4 regions of the Ensifer sp. KUDG1 genome follow, and region 4 is predicted to be linked to each of the others. Evidence: riboswitches for the same ligand, from Rfam matches in the RefSeq annotation. Region 4 holds a riboswitch; each other region holds the start of a gene.
What was found. A riboswitch is a leader RNA that binds a small molecule or an ion and turns the genes downstream of it on or off. The one in region 4 is predicted to bind cobalamin.
Positions count from the first base shown of each region.

Region 1: linked by a shared signal. The riboswitch ahead of M2267_RS08050 (DUF1636 family protein) and the one ahead of M2267_RS04150 (aromatic ring-hydroxylating oxygenase subunit alpha) in region 4 are both predicted to bind cobalamin.
Region 2: linked by a shared signal. The riboswitch ahead of M2267_RS14120 (ABC transporter substrate-binding protein) and the one ahead of M2267_RS04150 (aromatic ring-hydroxylating oxygenase subunit alpha) in region 4 are both predicted to bind cobalamin.
Region 3: linked by a shared signal. The riboswitch ahead of metE (5-methyltetrahydropteroyltriglutamate--homocysteine S-methyltransferase) and the one ahead of M2267_RS04150 (aromatic ring-hydroxylating oxygenase subunit alpha) in region 4 are both predicted to bind cobalamin.

Region 1 covers NZ_JBNDIG010000002.1:511,001-516,269, forward strand. The annotation lists gene aspT (aspartate-alanine antiporter) at 1-344, opposite strand, end outside; gene M2267_RS08045 (RidA family protein) at 831-1,307, shown strand; cobalamin riboswitch at 1,492-1,707, shown strand; gene M2267_RS08050 (DUF1636 family protein) at 1,813-2,226, shown strand; gene M2267_RS08055 (ABC transporter ATP-binding protein) at 2,249-3,052, shown strand; gene M2267_RS08060 (ABC transporter substrate-binding protein) at 3,049-4,002, shown strand; gene M2267_RS08065 (FecCD family ABC transporter permease) at 4,006-5,073, shown strand; gene M2267_RS08070 (DUF924 family protein) at 5,166-5,269, shown strand, end outside.
Region 2 covers NZ_JBNDIG010000004.1:348,992-354,260, forward strand. The annotation lists gene M2267_RS14110 (ABC transporter ATP-binding protein) at 1-643, opposite strand, end outside; gene M2267_RS14115 (FecCD family ABC transporter permease) at 640-1,692, opposite strand; gene M2267_RS14120 (ABC transporter substrate-binding protein) at 1,689-2,705, opposite strand; cobalamin riboswitch at 2,856-3,048, opposite strand; gene M2267_RS14125 (ArsR/SmtB family transcription factor) at 3,241-3,564, opposite strand; gene M2267_RS14130 (DUF899 domain-containing protein) at 3,738-4,439, shown strand; gene M2267_RS14135 (hypothetical protein) at 4,728-5,269, shown strand, end outside.
Region 3 covers NZ_JBNDIG010000006.1:175,330-180,598, forward strand. The annotation lists gene M2267_RS17130 (acyl-CoA thioesterase) at 1-288, opposite strand, end outside; gene metE (5-methyltetrahydropteroyltriglutamate--homocysteine S-methyltransferase) at 285-2,636, opposite strand; cobalamin riboswitch at 2,738-2,957, opposite strand; gene M2267_RS17140 (hypothetical protein) at 2,976-3,266, opposite strand; gene M2267_RS17145 (LysR substrate-binding domain-containing protein) at 3,419-4,348, shown strand; gene M2267_RS17150 (metallophosphoesterase family protein) at 4,570-5,269, shown strand, end outside.
Region 4 covers NZ_JBNDIG010000001.1:847,619-852,887, reverse strand. The annotation lists gene M2267_RS04155 (2Fe-2S iron-sulfur cluster-binding protein) at 1-534, opposite strand, end outside; gene M2267_RS04150 (aromatic ring-hydroxylating oxygenase subunit alpha) at 536-1,780, opposite strand; cobalamin riboswitch at 1,885-2,085, opposite strand; gene M2267_RS04145 (DUF6656 family protein) at 2,403-3,002, shown strand; gene M2267_RS04140 (L-threonylcarbamoyladenylate synthase) at 3,080-4,054, shown strand; gene M2267_RS04135 (FAD-binding oxidoreductase) at 4,197-5,269, shown strand, end outside.

The sequences.
Region 1 (5,269 bases), on a different contig from region 4:
ATCAGCGCGCAGAGATAGGGAACGATCAGGCAGAGCACCAGCACGGAGAGCGCAAAGGCGATCTGTTTCGGTCCGTCGGTGCTAAGCCCCCGCACGAATTGCGGTCCGACGCCGTAACCGACGGCGAAGAGGAAGATCAGGAACAGGGTGGATTTGAGGTCACCGGACACCTGGATGCCAAGCTGCCCGATGAGAACGCCGGCCAGAAGCGTGGCGGTGACATTGCCGAGGTTGAACCCCGCGACCTTGATCGGACCGATGAGGAAACCGATGCCAAGCGCGAGGAAGACGGCGACGGGTGGATAGGTCCGAAGCGTGTCGACGAAAAAATCGATGGGATTCACTGCTGCTATTCCCTTCAGAAAGTTGAGTTGCCATCACTTCATTTCGGGATCTGCGCGGCTAAGTTGAGCTTGTTTTCGGATCTTGTCGATGCCCAATCTTAATCCCGGCAATTGTTGCCTCGGTCGTCGAAATTCTCAACCGGCATAGGGTTACGTGAGCGTAACGTATGTTACATTTCAGCGGTTTTACTTGGGTGCGCGCTTGGCGGGCGCCACGATGCGTCCGCCGCATGCGATCGAAACACGGATGCGCGCGGCCGGGTCGCGCCGGCACTTCAACTCTGGTGTTGTAATTCGTAATGTTATCTCGCAACGTGAGGCATGAGGCGTTTTCTCTTGGCTATGCTTGAACATACGGCTGGAGGCGCAAGGAACGGTGGGCCTTACTGCTTGCGATAGGGGCGACAGAACTGCGAAGGGTCGAGATGAAAAGCGGCATCGTCTCCGCAAGGAGGCCGGTTCGTCAGGTGACGAGGAGGGGGAGCAATGATGGATGAGGTTATCCGTAGGCTGGGGGCGCTTGGCGTTCAGCTTCCAACGCCGCCGAAGCCGCTCGGCGCTTATCGCGCGGTGATCGAGGCGGGCGGGATTCTTCATGTCTCGATGCAGGGGCCGCTGCTCGACGGGCGCTTCGTGCATACGGGGCTGCTCGGGCGCGACGTGACGATCGACGAGGGGCGCAAGGCGGCCGAGTTGGCGGTGCTCAATGCGCTGGCGCAGATCCACGAACATCTCGGCCGTTTCGAGCGCATTCGCCAGATCGTCCGGTTGGAGGGGCATGTCGCCTGCACCGAGGATTTCCTCGACCACCCGAAGGTGCTCGACGGCGCCTCCGAGTTTCTGGCTGCCGCCTTTGGCGAAAGGGCCGGCCATATCCGCTCCGTCTGCGGCGTGCGCAACCTGCCGGGCAACGCCGCGGTGGCGGTGACGCTGACGGCCGAGCTCTTTCCGCCGGAGTTCTGAGGCGACACGGCTGCCTGTCGGTCGTGAGGCGGATTTTGGCTGTAGGGCGTCGGATCGTGTCCGACGCTCAATTTTCGGCTTGCGCGACGTAATGTTATTTAATAACAAACTGCGCATGACGATACGCCGCATGTTGATAGATCCTTCCCGCCTGTGCCGTGCGGTTGTCTCCCCCGCCGATTCATGCGAGGAAGGCGGTGATGGTGCTGCGTCCGCGACAATGCGGAGGCGGCTGAAAAGGGAACACGGAACGGACGACCCTGATGGGGCCGAGACCGTGGCTGCCCCCGCAACTGTGAGCGGAAAGCGCATTCACACCATGTCACTGGCGATCAGCCGGGAAGACGTGGATGCGCCACGACCCGCGAGCCAGGAGACCTGCCATCGAACCGATCAACCACAACGGACGGGGTGTTCCGATGGAAAAGAACTGGCTTTCGCACGACGGCTATCCGTCCTTCTGCCGTTTCGCCATCTCTTGCCGTCAGTCCGGCGGAGGGCAGGAATGGCTGAGCCGAATTTCCGACAGCACAAGATAACGGTCTGCACCGATTGCCGCTTCACCGGTGGCCCCTGCGCGCCCGGCGCCGAGCTGATCAAGCGGCTGAACGGCAGCATCGCTGCACTCGGCGCACCGCTCGATCGTGACTTCTCGATTGCCGGCACGGTGTGCATGGCGGCCTGCACGCGGCCCTGCACCATCGCCTTCCAGGCGACGGGAAAGGCAACCTATCTCTTCGGCGACGTCTCGCCGGACGAAGACATCGACGATCTCGTACGCTTTGCCACAACCTATGCCGAGCGTGGCGATGGCATGACGCGGGCGGCCGAGCGGCCACGCGGGTTGAAAGGCAAGACGCTTGCCCGCATCCCCGCAGCGATGCTCGTTTCCGAAGACCTCGGCGGGCACTTCCAATGACGGCGCAGGGAGGGATCAACCCATGAGCTGCACGGCAACGGGAGCGGCACTCAAGGTCGAGGGCCTTCACTGGGGGCCACGCGCGGGGCTGACGCTGGTCAAGGACATCGGCTTTTCGATCGCGGCGGGCAGCCGGCTTGCGATCCTCGGGCCGAACGGTGCCGGCAAGACCTCGCTTCTGCGCTGCCTCTACCGGGCGGTGCAGCCGAATGCCGGCCGTGTTTCGGTCGATGGCATCGATCTGTGGTCGATCTCGGCGCGCGAGGCGGCAAGGACGATCGCCGTCGTCCTGCAGGAAATGCCCGGCGACTTTCCCTTCAGCGTGCGCGACGTCGTGATGATGGGGCGCATTCCGCGGCGGGAAGGCTTGAGCGGCTGGAGCGATTTCGACCGCGATCGGGTGCAGCATGCACTCGCGCATCTCGATCTCGCGCATCTTGCCGGTCGCCAGTTCGCCACGCTTTCGGGCGGTGAGAAGCAGCGGGTGCTGATCGCCCGCGCGCTGGCGCAGGAGCCGCGCATCATCATTCTCGACGAGCCGACCAACCATCTCGACATCCGCCACCAGCTCGAAATCCTCGAGTTGCTGCAGACGCTGAAGCTGACGATCGTCTCAACGCTGCACGACATCAATCTCGCCGCCGAGTTTGCGACCGACGTCGCGATCCTGACCGCCGGGCGGCTGACGGCGTTCGGCACGCCCGAAGAGGTGCTCAGCCCCGGCGAACTTTCGGCCGCCTTCGGCGTCACTGCCACCGTTCACAATGCCGCCGCCGGCGGCGCCCGCTTTTCCTTTTCACTTCCTCGACAGGGATCTATTTCATGAAGATCAATATTGCCCCATTTTCCCTTCTTTTCGTGCTGGCCGCCGCAACCCCGGCGCTCGCCTATCCGGTCACGGTCAAGAGCTGCAACCGAGAGGTGACCTTCGACGCGGCGCCGAAACGCGCGATCGCCAACGACGTCAACTTGGTGGAGATGATGCTGGCGTTGCGGCTGCAGGACCGCATGGTCGGCTATACCGGCGTTTCCGGCTGGAAGACGCTGGACGAGAAGCTGCGCGAAGGCGTCAAGGAACTGCCGGAGCTTTCGGAGAAGTATCCGACCAAGGAAGTGCTGCTCAACGCCGACGCCGACTTCTTCTTTGCCGGCTGGAACTACGGCATGAAGGTCGGCGGCGAGGTCACGCCCGAAACCTTGGCGCCCTTCAAGATCGGCGTCTACGAGCTGACCGAATCCTGCATCCACGTGATGGCCAAGGCAAAGCCAACGATGGACGACATGTTCGTCGATCTTCTCAATCTCGGCCGCATTTTCGGCGTCGAGGATCGCGCCGAGACGCTGGTTGACGGCTACCGCCGCCAGCTTGCCGAGATCACCAAGGCGAACGCCGGCAAGGCAAAGCCGACACGGGTCTTCGTCTATGATTCGGGCGAGGAGAAGCCCTTCACGTCCGGCCGCTTCGGCATTCCGACGGCGATGATCGAGGCCGCCGGCGGCGCCAACATCATGGATGATGTCGACAAGAGCTGGGTGGAGATCTCCTGGGAGCCGGTGATCGAGCGCAATCCGGAAGTGGTCGTCATCGTCAACTACGGCGAGGTGAAGGCCGAGGACAAGATCGCCTTCATGAAGACCAATCCGGCATTCAAGAATGTCGATGCCGTCAGGAACGATCGCTTCGTCGTGCTCGACTATGTCGAGGCGACGCCGGGGCCGCGCAACATCGACGCCATCGCCCGTCTCGCCAAGACCTTTCACGGCGAAGGCCTGTAACCGATGCTGGCTGAGGATACGTCGGCTGACACCGTTGCGGTTTCGCGTGCCGCGTCTCAACGGGTGGCCCGCAGCGGTTTCGGCCTTGCCGCCGGCCTGCTGCTGCTTCTCCTGACGGTGACGGCCGCCGTATCGCTCGGCTCGGCGCAGATCCCGGTTGCGACCGTCTGGTCGATCATCGCCAGCAAGATCTCGCCCGGTAGCGTCGAGGTCTTCTGGTCGGCGGGCCGCGAGAGCATCGTCTGGGACGTGCGCCTGCCGCGGGTGATGCTGGCAGGCCTCGTCGGGGCTGGGCTGGGGCTGACGGGCGCCGTGCTGCAGGCGGTCACGCGCAATCCGCTCGCCGATCCGCATCTGCTCGGCGTTTCCTCCGGTGGCGCGCTCGGCGCGATCGTGGCGCTGCTGCACACCGGCATGATCCTCGGCCTTGCCACGGTGCCGCTCTTTGCCTTTGCCGGCGCGCTGCTCGCAACCGTGCTGGTCGCTTACGTCTCCCGCGTGCTCGGCAGCAGCGCCGACCGCCTGGTGCTGGCCGGCGTCGCGGTCGCCTTCGTCTTAACGTCCGTCGGCAACCTCATGATTTTCCTTGGGGATCCGAGGGCGACCCACACGGTCATCTTCTGGATGCTCGGCGGTCTTGGCCTGGCGCAATGGTCGCAGCTCGTCTATCCCGGCGGGGTGCTTTTCGTCTCGCTCGCCTGGCTGATGATCCGGGCGCGCGAGATCAATGCGCTCGCCATGGGCGACGAAACTGCGATGACGCTCGGCATTCCCGTGCGCCGCTTCCGGCTGACGCTGTTCGTCGTCACCGCACTTCTGACCGGGGTGATGGTCGCCTTTTCCGGCGCGATCGGTTTCGTCGGGCTGATGGTGCCGCATTTCGTGCGGCTCCTGGCCGGCAGCGACAACGTAAGGGTCATTCCGCTTTCGGCCTTCTTCGGGGCGCTGACGCTCATCCTTGCGGATCTGACGGCCCGCGTCATCATGGCGCCGGAGGACATGCCGATCGGCGTCGTCACCGGTCTCGTCGGCGGCATCGCCTTCATTGCCATCCTGAAGCGACGCGCGTAAGGCGGGTAGGAACAAGTTATGGACAAGGGCCGGTTCCGGCCTATGTGTTAGCGGGGGCCGGGCGATCGGCCATTGGGCCGCAAGAGGAGCATATGGCGAACGAAGCTGACATTTGCACGCCGCAGGACGTTCTCGACTTCTGGTTTGGCGAACTCACCTATGACGACTGGTTCGGGACGAGCCACGAACTCGACCA
Region 2 (5,269 bases), on a different contig from region 4:
GCGCCACCAGCCGGCCGGCGGACATCATGCCGACGCGGTCGCAGCCAAAGGCCTGGTTGAGATCGTGTAAGGCGACGACGGAGGTTATCGGCAGGTCAGCCACCAGCTTCAGGATCGAAAGCTGGTGCTGGATATCCAGGTGATTTGTCGGCTCGTCGAGCAACAGGACCTGCGGCTGTTGCGCCAAGGCCCGCGCCAGGTGAACCCGCTGGCGTTCCCCGCCGGAAAGTGTTGCCCATGAACGGTTTTCGAAGCCCGCCATATCGGTATCGTCGAGCGCTTGCCTGACAATCCGGTCGTCTTCGGCCGACCAGGGCTGCAGCGGCGTGAGCCAGGGCGTGCGGCCAAGTTCGACCGCATCGCGAACCGAGATCGCTTCCGTCGTCTCGGCTTGCTGCTCGAGGAAGGCGATCAACTGGGCAGCCTGGCGGCGTGGCATGGCGTGCAGCATCTGCCCGTTGATCCGCACCTCGCCCGACGTCGACCGGACGATGCCGGCCAGCAGCCGCATCAAGGTCGATTTGCCGGAGCCGTTGGGGCCGACAAGGCCGAGTGTCTCTCCCTGCCGCACGGCGAGATCGACGTGGGAAACGATCGCCTTGCCGCGGACGGACCAGCCGAGGTCGCGTGCTTCCAGGATCATGATCGGCGCCTCCCGCGGATAAGGATCAGGGCAAAGGCCGGTGCCCCAACCAGGGCGGTGATCACGCCGATCGGCAGCACCTGGCCAGGAACGATCGTCCGCGACAGGATATCCGCCGCGATCAGAAAGACCGCCCCGATGAGGGCGGTTGCCGGGCCGAGCCGGCCATGACGCACACCAACCAGGAAACGGGCCGCATGCGGTATCACGAGCCCGACGAAGCCGATGGAGCCGACAATGCTGACCATCACGGCCGTGACCAGCGCGGTAAGGCCGATCAGCACCACCTGGACGACCCGCACGGGCACGCCGAGCGACGCGGCGGACTCCGCCCCGAAGGAAAAGGCGTCGAGCGCACGGGCGTACCAGATGCAGGCCCCGAGCCCGACAAGGGCCACGGGCACGGCCAGCCAGACGTCCGGCCATCGCGCACCGCTGAGGTTGCCGAGCAGCCAGAACATGATGCCCCGCGCCTGCTCCGCGTTGGCCGACTTGGTGATGATGAAAGACGTCAGTGCGTTGAACAGTTGCGATCCGGCGATGCCGGCAAGCACGATCTGCCCTGTTCCGCGCAGGGTGACCCCGCCACCGGCGGCACGAGCGAGGATCGCCACCATGAGGAAAGCTGTCACGGCACCGACAAAGGCGCCGAGCGACATGGAGACCGCGCCGGCGCCGAGGCCTGCGACAGTGACGGCCACGGCGCCGGTCGAGGCGCCGGCGGAGATGCCGAGAAGATAGGGATCCGCCAGGGCGTTGCGCAGGAGGGACTGGAGCACCATGCCCGAAACCGCGAGGCCCGCCCCGCAGCAGGCGGCAACGATCGCCCGCGGCAGGCGGTAGTTCCAGATGATCCCGACATCGATGGGATCGAGCCCATAGGTCGCGCCGAAAATCTTGTTCGCCAAGGTCTGGAGAACCGTCAAGACGGGTATCGGCGTTTCGCCGATGCAGGTTCCGGCAAGAACGGCGGCAAACAGAGCCAATGTCCCCGTGGCTGCCCGGCCAAGCCGGGAAGCAGGGGCGCGCCGCGAGAGGCCGGTCTTCACTTCGCCAACCCGAAATCCTTAAGCGCAGCGGAGAGAACTTCGATGCCGGCGACCGTTCTGATCGTGGCGTCCATCGCGTGCGCATCCATGACGACGATGCGGTTGTTCTTCACCGCATCCATCTGGCTGGCAACCGGATCGGTCTTCAGGAACTCGATCTTCTTCAGGTAGTCGTCGGCCGGAAAGCGCCGGCGATCCATCTTGGCGATGACGATCATGGTGGGGTTGGCCTTGGCGATCGTTTCCCAACCGACGACCGGCCATTCTTCGTCCGAGCCGACCACGTTGCGGATGCCGAGCTTGTCCATCATGTAGGCAGGCGCTCCCTTCCGGCCGGCCACATAGGGATCGATGTCCATCTCCGCGCTGGAGAACCAGAAGGCCGCAGACACATCCTTCAAATTTAGCGCCTTGGCCTGCTCGATGGCGTTGGCCTCACGCTTGGCGAGTTCTGCGACGAATGCCTCGCCTTTGTCTTGAACATCGAAGATCTGCGCGAGTTCACGCACGCCCTGATGGATGCTGGCAGTCGAGAAGAGCGCGCTGCGCGTGCCGTCCACACCCACCGAGTTGTCCTTGGCGACGCAGTCGGCCGGCAGGACATAGGTCGGAATTCCCACTTCGTGGAACTGGGTTCGGGTCGCAACAATCCCTTCGGGCCCGACGTGCCAGACGAACTGCACGGCGACGAGCCCCGGTTTCTTGGCGACGAGGCTTTCAAAGCTCGGGTCGTTGTCCGCCAGGCGCGGAACCTTGGCATTGACCTCGGCAAATTCCGGCAGCACGTCATTGAACCAGACCGACGTACCCGTAACCTTGTCGCCGAGGCCGAGCGAATAGAGAACCTCGGTTGCCGCCTGCCCGACGGTCGCCGAGGTCGCCGGCGCCTTGTCGAAGGTGATCGTCTCGCCGCAATTGTCCAGGGTCAGCGGATAGGCGGTGGGTTCGGCAGCAGCGGCGGTGGCGAAGAAGGCGAAGCCAGAGGCGGCAAGCAGGAAACGCGAAGCGGTCATGGCACATTGTCTCCGATCTGTTGATCGCGCGGATCGGAGGGGACGAGCCAGGACGCAATGATCGAACCGATGTTCAAGAGAACATCGACAGCCGGCACTTGTGGCGCGACCAACGACATCGACAACCTCCCCGGACACCCCGCCCGGCTTGTTCAGTTACAGGTGTCGGTAGGTCTCCTGACTGACGGGTCTTGGCTCCCTCTCGGCCTTCCCGGACCATCGCCCAGTGGCATTTTCGAGAGAGGACTGGCCGCCTACAGTTGCGGGGGCAGTTTCGTTTCGCGGCGAGCCGCGGCGAATTCCCTGTTATTTCCTTTCGGAAACCGACGAGAATTCACTACTCAACGAACGAGTGGAGCGCAAGCATGAAAGCGGCGCTTTCGAAACCACTTGCCAAGAAAGGTAGAAATTCTCTCGCGTCTCGTAATTTCACTAAATATCACTCCCCGCAAATAGGGAGAACATTGCCGATTGTCGAAAACTATACACAAATGAATACTGTTTAAGTGATCCGTAATTCACACCATCCTGGGATTTACCCTTCGAGGCCAGTCTTCAGCCTGTCGAGAATGGCCACGGCATGGGCGGCATAGTCGCTGATCCAGCGGTCGTGAATGTGCTTGATCGGCAGCGCATTGAGATAGTTCCAGCGCTCGCGTCCTGCCCGCCTGACGATGATCAAGTCGGCGTCCTCCAGCACGTTCAGATGCTGCATCACGGTGCAGCGATCCATGTCTGAAAAGGCCGCGCAGAGCATGCCCGTGGTCTGCGCCTCGCCCTTGAGACGATCGAGCATCGCCCGCCTGCGCGGGTGAGCCAATGCCTTGAAAACCAGATCTTCGTCCTGCTTGCTTGACATGTTATGTTTTTACAACATATTGAAATCGGACGCAACGGAGACGGCGCCGATTAGACCGGTTTGCGAGCTTTCGCGAGCTCTCCAACCGAGCCTGATGGCAGGACTCCGTCGGTCGGAGTTCAGCCTTGCGCCGACACCTCCAAGCAAACCGCCCCAAAGGGAGATGATTGAGAATGCTGCCTAAAATCGCTTCAATGGAAGAGTGGCAAGTCGCACTCGAACAACAGATTGCCAGGGAGAAGGCACTTACCCGCGCACGCGATGAAGTGAGTGCCGCGCGCCGACGCTTGCCGATGGTCAGGATCGACAAGGACTATTCGTTCGAGGGGCCCGAAGGCACGGTAAGCCTCGCCGACCTCTTCGACGGACGGCGGCAACTGATCGTCTATCACTTCATGTTCGCGCCCGGATGGAAGGCGGGCTGCGACGGTTGCTCCTGGGTCGTGGACGCGATGACCCATCCGGCGCATCTCAACGCACGCGATACGTCCATCGTGGTGATTTCGCGCGCGCCGCTGGAGACGCTGCAGAAATACCAGGCCCGGATGCAGTGGCAGCACCCAGTCTGGTACTCTTCCATGGCGAGCGACTTCAACCACGACATGGGAGCCACGGTCGCCGATCCGGATGACCCGACAAGGACCAGCGAGCGCCATGGCGTCAGCATCTTCCTCAGGGACGGCGATCATATCTACCGCACCTATTTCAACGGTGCGCGTGGCGTCGAGTATCTCGGCAGCATGTGGACCTATCTGGATCTGACGCCCTACGGTCGCCAGGAAACATGGGAAGCCTCTCCCGCGGGATGGCCGCAGACAGAACCCTATGTCTGGAACCGGCGGCACGACGAATACGGGACCGAACCGGCTTTTTGATTTTCCGCGGCGGCGAACATGGAATTGTCGAGCCGCCGTTCCTACGTCTTGTCTGGCCGATCGCCAGACCTGCGTCATTGTCGCGCGCCCGAATAGGGATCGCGGCAATGGTGAAGGGATGCCGCCGGCCCGGCAGGGAGCGCCGAACGTGGGGATGGATCGCGCTTCTAAGAGGCGCGCCGATGGGGGCGGCAATCGATGGGAAACGAGACGCAAGACCGCAAGGACGGTCCGGCACCGAGCGGCAAGAAGTTTTGGCGGCGACGCGGCGTTCGGATTGCATCGATCATGTTGGCCGCCCTGCTTCTCCTGGTGGTCGCGCCGCTTGCCGTCATTCTCTACCCAACGCTGAAGACCTATCCCCGGAGCGACTTTCCGGCCGCAGCCTCGCAACTGGAACGCAACAGGCAGGACCTTGCCCATCTGCGGCGCCTGATCGAGGTTGACCGAAGCTTTTCGCCAGCCGCCCAGGCAGCGTTTACGGGCTCCCTTGATGCGATCGAACAACGGGCCGGCGATCTCGACCGCGCTGGCCTGGCGATGGCGGCTGCAAAGGCGGTCGCGCTCGCCGACAATGGGCACACCAGTGTCGTCGGGCTTGTCGGTGGTCACAGTTTCAATGCGGTTCCCGTCCGGCTCGGCTGGTTTGCCGAAGGCCTGTTCGTGATCGCAGCGACAGGCGAGCAATCGCACCTTCTGGGCGGAGAGATCCTTGAGGTGAATGGACGGGCGACGGAGGCCGTTGTCGATGCGCTGCGGCCCCATTTCGGCGGACCCGCCAATCTCGGCAGGGAATTCGTCCCGAATGTCGCAATTTCGCCGGAACTGCT
Region 3 (5,269 bases), on a different contig from region 4:
GACGTCGACGACCATCGAGCGTCGCCCCACGCGCACCGGGCGGCCAGAGAAACTGACGATCTGGCCGATGCGGGCGGGTGCGCGAAAGTCGATCCGGTCGCAGGAGGCGGTGACGAAGGGAACGCGGCCGTGGCGGGTGGCGACGATGAAGGCGATCCGGTCCATCAGCGCCAATGCGGCACCCCCAAAGAGGGTGCCGTGATGATTGGTGTCGCCGGGAAAGACGATATCGACGAGGGTCTGTGGCGCCGGGGTTTCCCCCGACGCCGCTTCCGGGTGGTCCGTCATGCGCGAAGCGCCTTGTAGGGATCATCCGCGAAGGCCTGGCGCAGGGCGCGCGCCGCCGCCACCATGTTGACAAGCGCTGGCCGGGTTTCCTCCCAGCGCCGGGTCTTCAGCCCGCAATCCGGGTTGACCCAGATCTGCGCCGGCGTCAGCCCTTCGGTCGCGCGCTCGATGAGGTGCACCATTTCATCCACCGCCGGTACGCGCGGCGAATGGATATCGTAGACGCCCGGGCCGATCTCGTTCGGATAGGCCCTTCCGGTGAACGCGCCGAGCAGTTCCATCTTCGATCGCGACGTCTCGATCGAAATCACGTCGGCATCCATCGCCGCGATCGCCGGCATGATGTCGTTGAACTCCGAGTAGCACATGTGGGTGTGGATCTGGGTGGCGTCGCCGACGCCGGCGGCGCTGAGGCGGAAGCACTCCACCGCCCAGTCGAGATAGGCCTTGCGGTCGGCGGCCTTGAGCGGCAGGCCCTCGCGCAGCGCCGGCTCGTCGATCTGGATGATGGCGATGCCCGATGCCTCGAGGTCCCTGACTTCGTCGCTGAGCGCCAGCGCGATCTGCCGGCACACCACCGACCGCGGCAGGTCGTCGCGCACGAAGGACCATTGCAGCATGGTGACCGGACCCGTCAGCATGCCCTTGACCGGGCGATCGGTCAGCGACTGCGCAAAGGCCGCCCATTCGACAGTCATCGGGTTTGGCCGGGAAACGTCGCCGAAGATGATCGGCGGGCGCACGTAGCGCGAACCGTAGCTCTGTACCCAGCCACTTCGGGTAAAGGCGTAGCCCGAGAGCTGCTCGCCGAAATACTGCACCATGTCGTTGCGTTCGAACTCGCCGTGTACCAGCACGTCGATGCCGATCTCCTCCTGCCAGCGCACCGCCTGCTCGGTTTCCCGGCGCAGATACGCGGTGTAGTCGACATAGCTGAGTTCGCCCTTGGCATGCAGGGAACGGGCCTGCCGTACTTCCGGTGTCTGCGGGAAGGAGCCGATCGTCGTCGTCGGGAAAAGCGGCAACGGCAGCGCGTCCGCCTGGAGCGCGCGACGGGCCGGGAAGGGAGACCGGCGCTCGCTGTCGGCTGCCGTCAGCGCCTTCAGTCGCCCGGCAACAAGTGGATCATGGATCCTGAGCGACGTCAGCCGCGCCTTGGCTGCTTCGATCGAGGCCGCAAAGACCTTTTCCGGGCTGGCAAGCCCCGGCTCGAAGGCACGGGCGAGAAGGCTTAATTCATTGAGCTTCTGCACGGCGAAAGCGAGCCACGAGGCAAGCTCCGGGTCGAGCGCCTTTTCCATGCCGAGGTCGACGGGCACATGCAGGAGCGAGCACGAGGGCGCAAGCTCGATCCGGTCGCGGCCATGGGCAGAGACCAGCGGCTGCAGGCGGCGGAACAGGCCGGCAAGATCCGTCCTCCAGACGTTGCGGCCGTCGATGATGCCGAGCGACAGCACCCGGTCAGCCGGAGCGGACTGGATGAGGACCTCGATCTGCTGCGGCGCGCGCACGAGATCGACATGCAGGCCCGCGATCGGCAGCGCCAGGGCGCTCACCATATTTTCGCCGATCGAGCCGAAATAGGTCGCAAGCATGATCCGGAGCCCGGGAACCTTCGCCCGGAACGTATGATAGGCAAGGTCCAGGGCCTGCCTTTCCCGGTCGGTGAGATCGAGCACCAGACTAGGCTCGTCGATCTGAACCCAGTCGGCGCCGGCATTGGCAAGTTCGGTGAGCAGCTCGACGTAAACGGGAAGCAGGCGCTCGATCAGGTCGAGGGGATCGAAATCTCCGCCCTTCGCCTTGCCGAGCTTGAGGAAGGTCACCGGGCCAAGCAGGACCGGGCGGGTTCGATAGCCGAGGGCTCCGGCCTCGAGAAAGGCTTCGAGCGGCCGGTTATGCGTCAGCGCAAAGCGTTGATCCGCTTCGAATTCGGGCACCATGTAATGGTAGTTGGTATCGAACCACTTGGTCATCTCGAGTGCGGCGTTGCCGCCGTCACCCGCATGCGTGCAACCGGAAGCGCAGGGCGAACCCGTCGAGCCGCGCGCCATAGCAAAGTAAGTGTCGAGATCGACGGGACCGCCCTTCCAGCCATAGGCGGCCGGAACCGCACCGACGAGCACGGCAGTATCGAGCACGTGGTCGTAGAACGAGAAATCGTTCGAAGGGAGGATATCGATGCCGCGCGCCTTTTGCGCCGCCCAGTTTTCGGCCCGAAGCCGGCGGCCGACGTCGAAAAGGTCGTCACGGCTGATCTTGCCGGACCAGTAGCGTTCAAGCGCGAATTTCAGTTCGCGGTGGCGGCCGATGCGCGGGAAGCCGAGATTGGCAGTCTTGATGGTCATTTCCTTACCCCGAAGGTTGAAGGGCAAGGTTTGAATGCGACGCATCCGCGACGCGAGAAGGGTCCCGCGTCGTCAACGCGCCTCATCGGACACCCCGCCCGTGGACGTTGTTCATCGCGGCAGGTCTCCTGGCTTGCGGGTCAACGCGGACCGTTCCGTCTTCCCGAGGCGTCTTCCTCAGTGACATCATCGAACGGCCGCTCTCCGCCTACAGTTGCGGGGGCAGCTCCGGCCTTAGCGCTTGTCAGCGCCGCACCGAATTCCCTCTTAGCTCCGCCGCGCCGGATGGCGAGGCGCAGAACCACGATGCCGGGACAATGCCCTGCAATCGCTTGCTCGTCAATCGCATAAAGAAATGCTTATGTCTTTATTTTCTCCAGCCAGGGCGCGGGGCGAGACGCGGGCAATGCGCGGCCCTTCGCTGCAAACTGCTTTGGCGGCGGGTTGCACCGGCACGGGATCGGGCTCCTCCGGCCAGTGCCACGGATCCGCGGTGTCGCCGACGCGCGCACGGATATGTTCCTGGTCCCGCGTCAGGCCGATATCCCGGAGCTGGAACTCGTTGAACGTGTCGATGGCGACCGGAGCGCTGAGGGTCCTGTCTGCCCAATTCAGGACATGGTAAATCATTGATCGCATTGCGCTAAGCATTGCTATCCTCACTTCTCTACAAGGCGTGTGTTCGCGAAAAAAGTGAGGTTTTTTGCCGTTTCGCGCAAAGCGATTTCTCGCATGCTGGCATAAAGAATGCTTATCTCAGCGTCATGAGCAAGATTCCTCCTATGAGTGCAGTGCGCGCCTTCGAGGCCGCTGCCAGGCACCTGAGTTTCACCCGCGCCGCCGAAGAGCTCGGCATGACGCAGGCGGCCGTCAGCTACCAGATCCGGTTGTTGGAGGACCGCATCGGCGCGCCGCTCTTCGTCCGCCTTCCGCGCGAGGTGCGGCTGACCGGTGCCGGGCGGCAGCTGGCGCCAAAGGTAACCGAAGCGATCGATCTTTTAGGGGCGGCCTTCTCGGAGATTGCCGACAAGACCGAACATCACCTGCACATCTCGGTGCTGCCGACCGTCGTTTCGAGCTGGCTCGGCCAGCGGCTCGCCTCGTTCCAGACCGCGCATCCGAACATCAGCATAAGGGTGCACATGTCGACCGAACTCATCGATTTCAAGCGTGATGCCATCGATCTCGCGGTGCGCAGCGGCGCCGGCGACTGGCCGGGAAACGATGTCTTTCCCTTGTTTCCGCTCGATTACGTGCCGGTCTGCACGCCGTCCTTCCTGGAGAAACATCAACTCAAGGAGCCCGCCGACGTCTTGAGGATCCGGCGTTTCGGCAACGCCAACTGGTGGCGGCGCTGGATGATCGAAACCGGCGTCGAGCCGCCGGCGAGCAACGGTACCGAGCTGATCTTCGACGTCCAGGCGATGGATGTCGCCACAATCCTTTCGGATCACGGCATGGCGATTGCCGTCTCGACCTTCCTGATGGATGAACTGAAGAGCGGCAGGTTGATCCGGCCGTTCGAGCATGTGGTGCGCGACGGCCGCGCCTATTGGCTGGTCTATCCGCAAAGCACCAGGCGGCAGAAGAAGATCCAGGCTTTTCGCGACTGGGTCGTCGCCGAAGCAGACGCGTCGAATGCGATGCTTGCGACCGTCATGGAGCAATCCTGTCCGGCATCTATTCGGGGCGAGCTCGGTGCAAAGTGGTGAGTCTGGGGAAAGAAGACGCAGACGCATCCGGTGCGCGCGTGCCGGTTCGCGCCGGCCGGGCTTCGGAAAATGACGCTTTCATGGAGAAACTGAAAATCAGCTGAGAACGGCTGTTACCAAACTGACATGGCGGCTCCCTAAAGACTGCGGCCAACCGCAGAGAAGGGGAGAGACAGCCCTCCGACGCGGATACCGCAAGCCATCGTCGGAGGCCCGTTTCCATGAAAATCGTCCAGATCAGCGACACCCATCTCAGCCCCGCCAAAAGCCATTTCAACGGCAATTGGGAACCGGTTCGCGCCTGGATCGAGGCGGTAAAACCCGATCTCGTCATCCACACGGGCGATGTCACCATCGATGGCGCCGACCACGAGGACGACATCACCTTCTCACTCGATCTGATCGGCCAGCTCTCGATGCCGGTCGCGATCGTTCCCGGCAATCACGATGTCGGCCATCTGCCGGGCTCGCACCAGCCTGTGGATCCCGTTCGGCTTGCCCGCTGGCGCCGTCTCGCCGGTCCGGACTACTGGGGCCACGACCATGGCGACTGGCGGCTGCTTGGCCTCAACAGCCTGCTGATCGGCTTCGAAGACGAGGAAGAGGACAGGCAATTTGCCTGGCTGGAGGAACAACTGCTTGGTCGCGACGGCCGCCGGGTGGCGGTCTTCGCCCACAAGCCGCTCTTCGTCGACGCCCCGGCCGAAGGCGACACCGGCTACTGGGGCATCCGTCCGCGCCAGCGCCAGCGGCTCTTTGATCTTTTCGCCGAAGCCGAGGTGGCGTTGCATGCCAGCGGTCACCTGCACTGGGCCTGGACCGGCGAACATGCCGGGACGTCGCTTGTCTGGGCTCCGCCGACCTCCTTCATCATCGACACGCTGGAGCGGCCGATGCCGGGCGAGCGGCTGGTGGGTGCCG
Region 4 (5,269 bases):
GGCCAGGACTTCCAGTTCCGAACGGAACAGCAGATCGTCCGGCCGACGCGCGCAGGAGATGAAGGTCACATCCGTCTCCGGCACGCAGTCCGCCATCCAGCGCGTCATCGACATCATCGGCGTGATGCCGGAGCCGGCCGAGATGAACAGGTACTTGTCGCCGGGATGGCGCACGAAGCTGAAATCGCCGAGCGGACCGAAGGCTCTCAGCTTCATGCCCGGCTTCAGGTGGTCGAACATCCAGCGGGTGCCGATGCTGTCGGCCTGCGCCTTCACCGTGACCGCGATTGAAAGCGGCCGCGACGGCGTCGACGACAGCGTGTAGGTGCGCATGACCGGCTCGTCGGCGACGGGCAGTTCGAGCGTTACGAATTGCCCGGGCAGATAGCGGAACCAGGCGGGCTTTTCCGCCCGGAAGGTGAAGGTCATGACATCGGCGGTCTCGACCACCGCCGATGTGCATTCGAGCATCTGCTGCCGGTCGATCCAGACATGCAGCGCGTCGAAATGGTGAAACGAGGAGGCCATCTGCATGTCAGGCGACCCTTGAAAGCGGAGCCGCGTCGCCGGCAAGGCGCTGCTCCATGAACTTGCAGTACCACTCGACGAACTGCATCACGCCGCCTTCGTGCTCGGGCGAATAGGGACCGGGCTCATAGGCCGGCGAGCGGATGCCGAAGGCATTCTCCTCGACGATCTGGCGATCCTGATCGTTGGTCTCGGTCCAGACATGCGTCAGTTCTTCGAGATTGTAATCGATGCCTTCGACCGCATCCTTGTTGACCAGCCACTTCGTCGTCACCTGGGTAAGTTCAGGCCCGAGCGGCAGTACGCGGAAGGTGATGGCGTGGTCGGCAAGCACATGGTTCCAGGTGGTCGGGTAATGGAACATCAGAAGCGTGCCGATCTGGCTCTGGGAAACATCGGCCGACAAAGCCCGCCTGACGGCGCGCGCGCCCGACATGGTGTAGCTTTCGGCATTGTCGACAAGCGGCATGCGGGCGGCGCGGAACTGGCCGGTCGGCGACATCCTGAATTCGCTCGGCAAGCCTTCGGCCTCGCATTTCGCCCAATGTTCGGCGATCACGGGATCATCCTTGGCGCCCTGCACCCCGGTCGCGGTCGGGGCTTCCGGATAGGTGCGGCAGAGTTCTGGATGATTGGCGGCGCAATGGTAGCACTCGCGGTTGTTCTCCCAGACGAGCTTCCAGTTGCCCTTTTCGATGATCGTGCTTTCGAAGGCGACCTTGGTTTCGCCGAGGCGGTGCGGCGCGAGATAGGGCGTGACCAGTTCGCGAAATGCCGCGAAGTCCGCAGGGTTCTCCGAAAGATTGATGAAGATGTAGCCGCCGACCGTTTCGCAGTGGATCGGTTTCAGGCTGTGGGCGGCCTTGTCGAAATCCTCGCCCATCTGTCGGGCGAACAGCAGCGAACCGTCGAGCTCGTAGGTCCATTGGTGATAGGGACAGACGAGTTTTGCCGACGAGCCCTTCTGCTGCGTGCAGACGCGGGAGCCGCGGTGGCGGCAGGAATTGTGCAAGGCGCGGATCGTGCCCTGGCGGTCACGGGTGATGACGACGGGAAAGTCGCCGACCTGGACGGTGAAGTAATTGCCGGCCCGCGGGATCTCGCAGTCATGGCCGATGAACAGCCAATCCTTGTACCAGATGTTTTCCAGATCCTGCCGATAGTAGTCGGGATCGATGTAGAAAGCCCGATCGAGGCTGTAGCCGTCGCGCCGACCCTTCAGCTTTCGAAGCATATCGTTTCTGGTTTCCATGTCCTGTCCTCATGCGCCATGTCTTGGAGAGGCAGGACAGGAACCCGCACGGGCGCACGCCCATGCGTTGTCGGCTCCGATCCGGCTGCCCGCCGCAACCCGTTACGGTTATGTCCGTCAAGGCTGGTTTCCGGGCTCAGGAGCCGTCCCTTCGGACCAGCCCGGCGCCTTCCCGGACGAACCGTCCAGTGGCCTTTGCCGAGGCTTTCGCTCCACCACCGTTGCGGGGGCAGCGCCGGGATTTGACCGGCTTCCCAATTCTCCGCCTTCTCTTCGAAGACGGCACCTTGAGTAAGGATATGTAATCGCGGAAACCGCCCTGGCAGCTGCCGGATAGCGACATCCAATTCCAGAATGACGACACGGGAAAAACCGCCATCACCGGCGCCTCTCTTAGATTTTTTACACTACAAACATATAGATAGCCCACATCTTGGGCATTTGCCGCCTTTTGCGGCGCGGGCGGCGCAGACGCGGGAAAGCTTCGCCCGTTTGCGACATCCCGTCAGATAGGGAACGCTCATGATGCAGCCAGGAGGCAATCATTCATTAACCATGAGCCGCTAGCCTAGCCGGCGGACGAGAGAGGTCCTGCAGGCAGGCAGATGGCGCGCTGACGATCATGGCAAAGTTGAGATACTACGACGCGGCAGCCGAGGCGCCGCCGACAATCCCGCCGAAGACGGCGGTTCATACCGAATTCCTGCGCACGGGCCGGATCAATCGCAGGCAATGGGTGCCGAGCGAACGGCGCTACCTGAGCTATGAGGAAGTTGCGGACAGGACGGGCAAGAAGCTCAACACCGCCGGCGACACGACCCATAAGCGGATCAACGGCTTTCACACCTCGATCCAGTTCCCGAAGATGATCTTCCACCGCACGCTCGTCGGCCGGCCGCATCTCGGCTACTGTCACGTGACGGCGGCGCGCACGCCGGTCACGCCCTCCAAGGACATCACCTGGTCCTTCTACTTCGCCAACTTCTACTGCGACCTCGGCCATGAGACGCATTTTTTCGAAGGCATCCAGCCCGGCTATTCGCGCATGTATTTCGCCGTCGCCATCGAACCGGGCGCGGAAGCCGGCCAAATGGTCATCAACCGCAATTTTCGTGACAACGGTCTGCTGTTTCGCACCGACGATCCCAAGGTCGCGCTGAAAAACGTGCTGATGCTCGGTGCCAAGGACGACGCGTTGCGCCGCATCATCCGCAGCCTCTGAGCCGAACCGGTTGCTTCAAAGAAAATCGTTCTGTTTTTCCGGTGCGTCCGTTAAGGAAGCATCGGAAAGGAAACGGCATGGCTGAGATCATCGATACGGAAAGGGAACCGGACCGCGCGATCGCGCGCGCCTGCGCCGTTCTTGCCGAAGGCGAACCGGTCGCCATTCCGACCGAGACCGTCTACGGCCTTGCCGCCGACGCCACCAATCCTGATGCGATCAGCCGCATCTACGAGATGAAGGGGCGCCCGCGCTTCAATCCGCTGATCTCGCATGTCTCCGACATGGCGATGGCCGAAGCCCATGTGCATTTCGATCCGGTTTCCCGGCAGCTGGCCGAAGCCTTCTGGCCCGGCCCGCTGACGCTGATCCTTCGGCAGCGCGCCGCCAGCACGGTTCATGCGCTGGCGTCCGCCGGCCTCGACACGCTCGGCATCCGCATGCCGGACGGCTTCTCGCGCCGGGTGATTGCCCGCTTCGGACGCCCGCTGGCTGCGCCCAGCGCCAATACCTCGGGCAAGATCAGCCCGACCAGTGCGGCCCATGTGGAGGCCGATCTCGGTGGAAAACTGAAGCTGATCCTCGACGCCGGCCAGGCCCAAATCGGCCTTGAGTCGACAATCATCAAGGTCGATGGCGACGAGATCCGGCTGCTTCGGCCGGGTGGCCTCGATGCTGCCGAGATCGAACGCCTGCTCGACCGTCCGGTGATCCGGCCGGAGACGGCAGGAGCGACGATCGAGGCGCCGGGCATGCTCGCCTCGCACTATGCGCCCGGCGCTGCCGTCCGGCTCGATGCCGCCGAGGTGCATGCCGGCGAAGCCTTGATCCGTTTCGGCGGCAATCGGATCGCCGGCGAGGAACAGGCGGCCATCGTTCTCGATCTCAGTCCGGCTGGCGATCTGCGCGAAGCCGCCGCCAATCTCTTCGACTACATGAAGCGGGCGGATGCCAGCGGCGCAGAGACCATCGCCTTCGGGCCGATCCCTTCGGACGGGCTGGGGGAAGCCATCATCGATCGGTTGCAGCGGGCAGCCGCACCACGAGGGTAAGATGGCGTGCGGCATCTTCTGCGCACCCGCCCTCAGCGAACGGCGCCAATTGCGGTTATGATCGCCGCCGACCAGGAACCGAGGATCACATCCTCAGATCGACCGATCCGATAGCGCACAGGCGCAACGCGAAGTGAGGCCCATGACCACCCTTCCCTCTCCCGAACTCATCGCCTCCTTCGCCGACATCGTCGGCAGCGCCAACGTGCTGACGGCCGAACCGGACAAGGCGCGCTATCTCGTCGAATCGCGTGGACTTTACCGCGGCACGACGCCGATGGTGCTGCGTCCGGGCTCCGTCGACGAGGTCTCGCGCATCATGAAGCTTGCGAGCGCCACCCGTACGGCGATCGTGCCGCAGGGCGGCAACACCGGCCACGTCGCCGGGCAGATCCCGCGGGAGGGCAAAGCGGACATCGTTCTTTCGTTGGAACGGCTGAACCGCATTCGCGACGTCGATCCGGTCGGCAATGTCATCGTCGCCGATGCCGGCTGTATTCTTGCCGACATCCAGAAGGCGGCGGACGAGCACAATCGCCTGTTCCCGCTGTCGCTCGGCTCGGAAGGTTCGGCCCGCATCGGCGGCAACCTCTCCACCAATGCCGGCGGCACGGCCGTGCTTGCCTATGGCAACATGCGCCAGCTCTGCCTCGGCCTCGAGGTGGTGCTGCCGACCGGCGAAATCTGGGACGGCCTGCGCCGGTTGAAGAAGGACAATACCGGTTACGACCTGCGCGATCTCTTCATCGGTGCCGAAGGTACGCTCGGCGTGATCACCGGCGCCGTGCTCAAGCTCTTTCCGAAGCCGCTCGGGCATCAGGTCGCCTTTGCCGGGGTTGGCAGCGTCGAGCATGCGCTCGCTTTGTTCGAAAAAGCGTCCAGCCTTTGCGGGCCGGCTTTGACCGGTTTCGAGCTGATGCCGCGGCTCGGCGTCGAATTCACCGCCAAGCATATCCCCGGCGTTCGTGACCCGATGGACACGATCCATCCCTGGTACGCGCTGATCGATATCTCGACATCCGATAGCGCCGAAAGCGCGGAACGGATGGTGCAGGATCTTCTGGAACAGGGATATGCGGCCGGCCTCGTCGAAAATGCCGTGATCGCCGCCAACGAGACACAGGCCAAGGCGCTGTGGCACATGCGCGAGAGCATGTCGCCGGCGCAGAAGCCCGAGGGCGGCTCGATCAAGCACGATGTCTCCGTGCCCGTCTC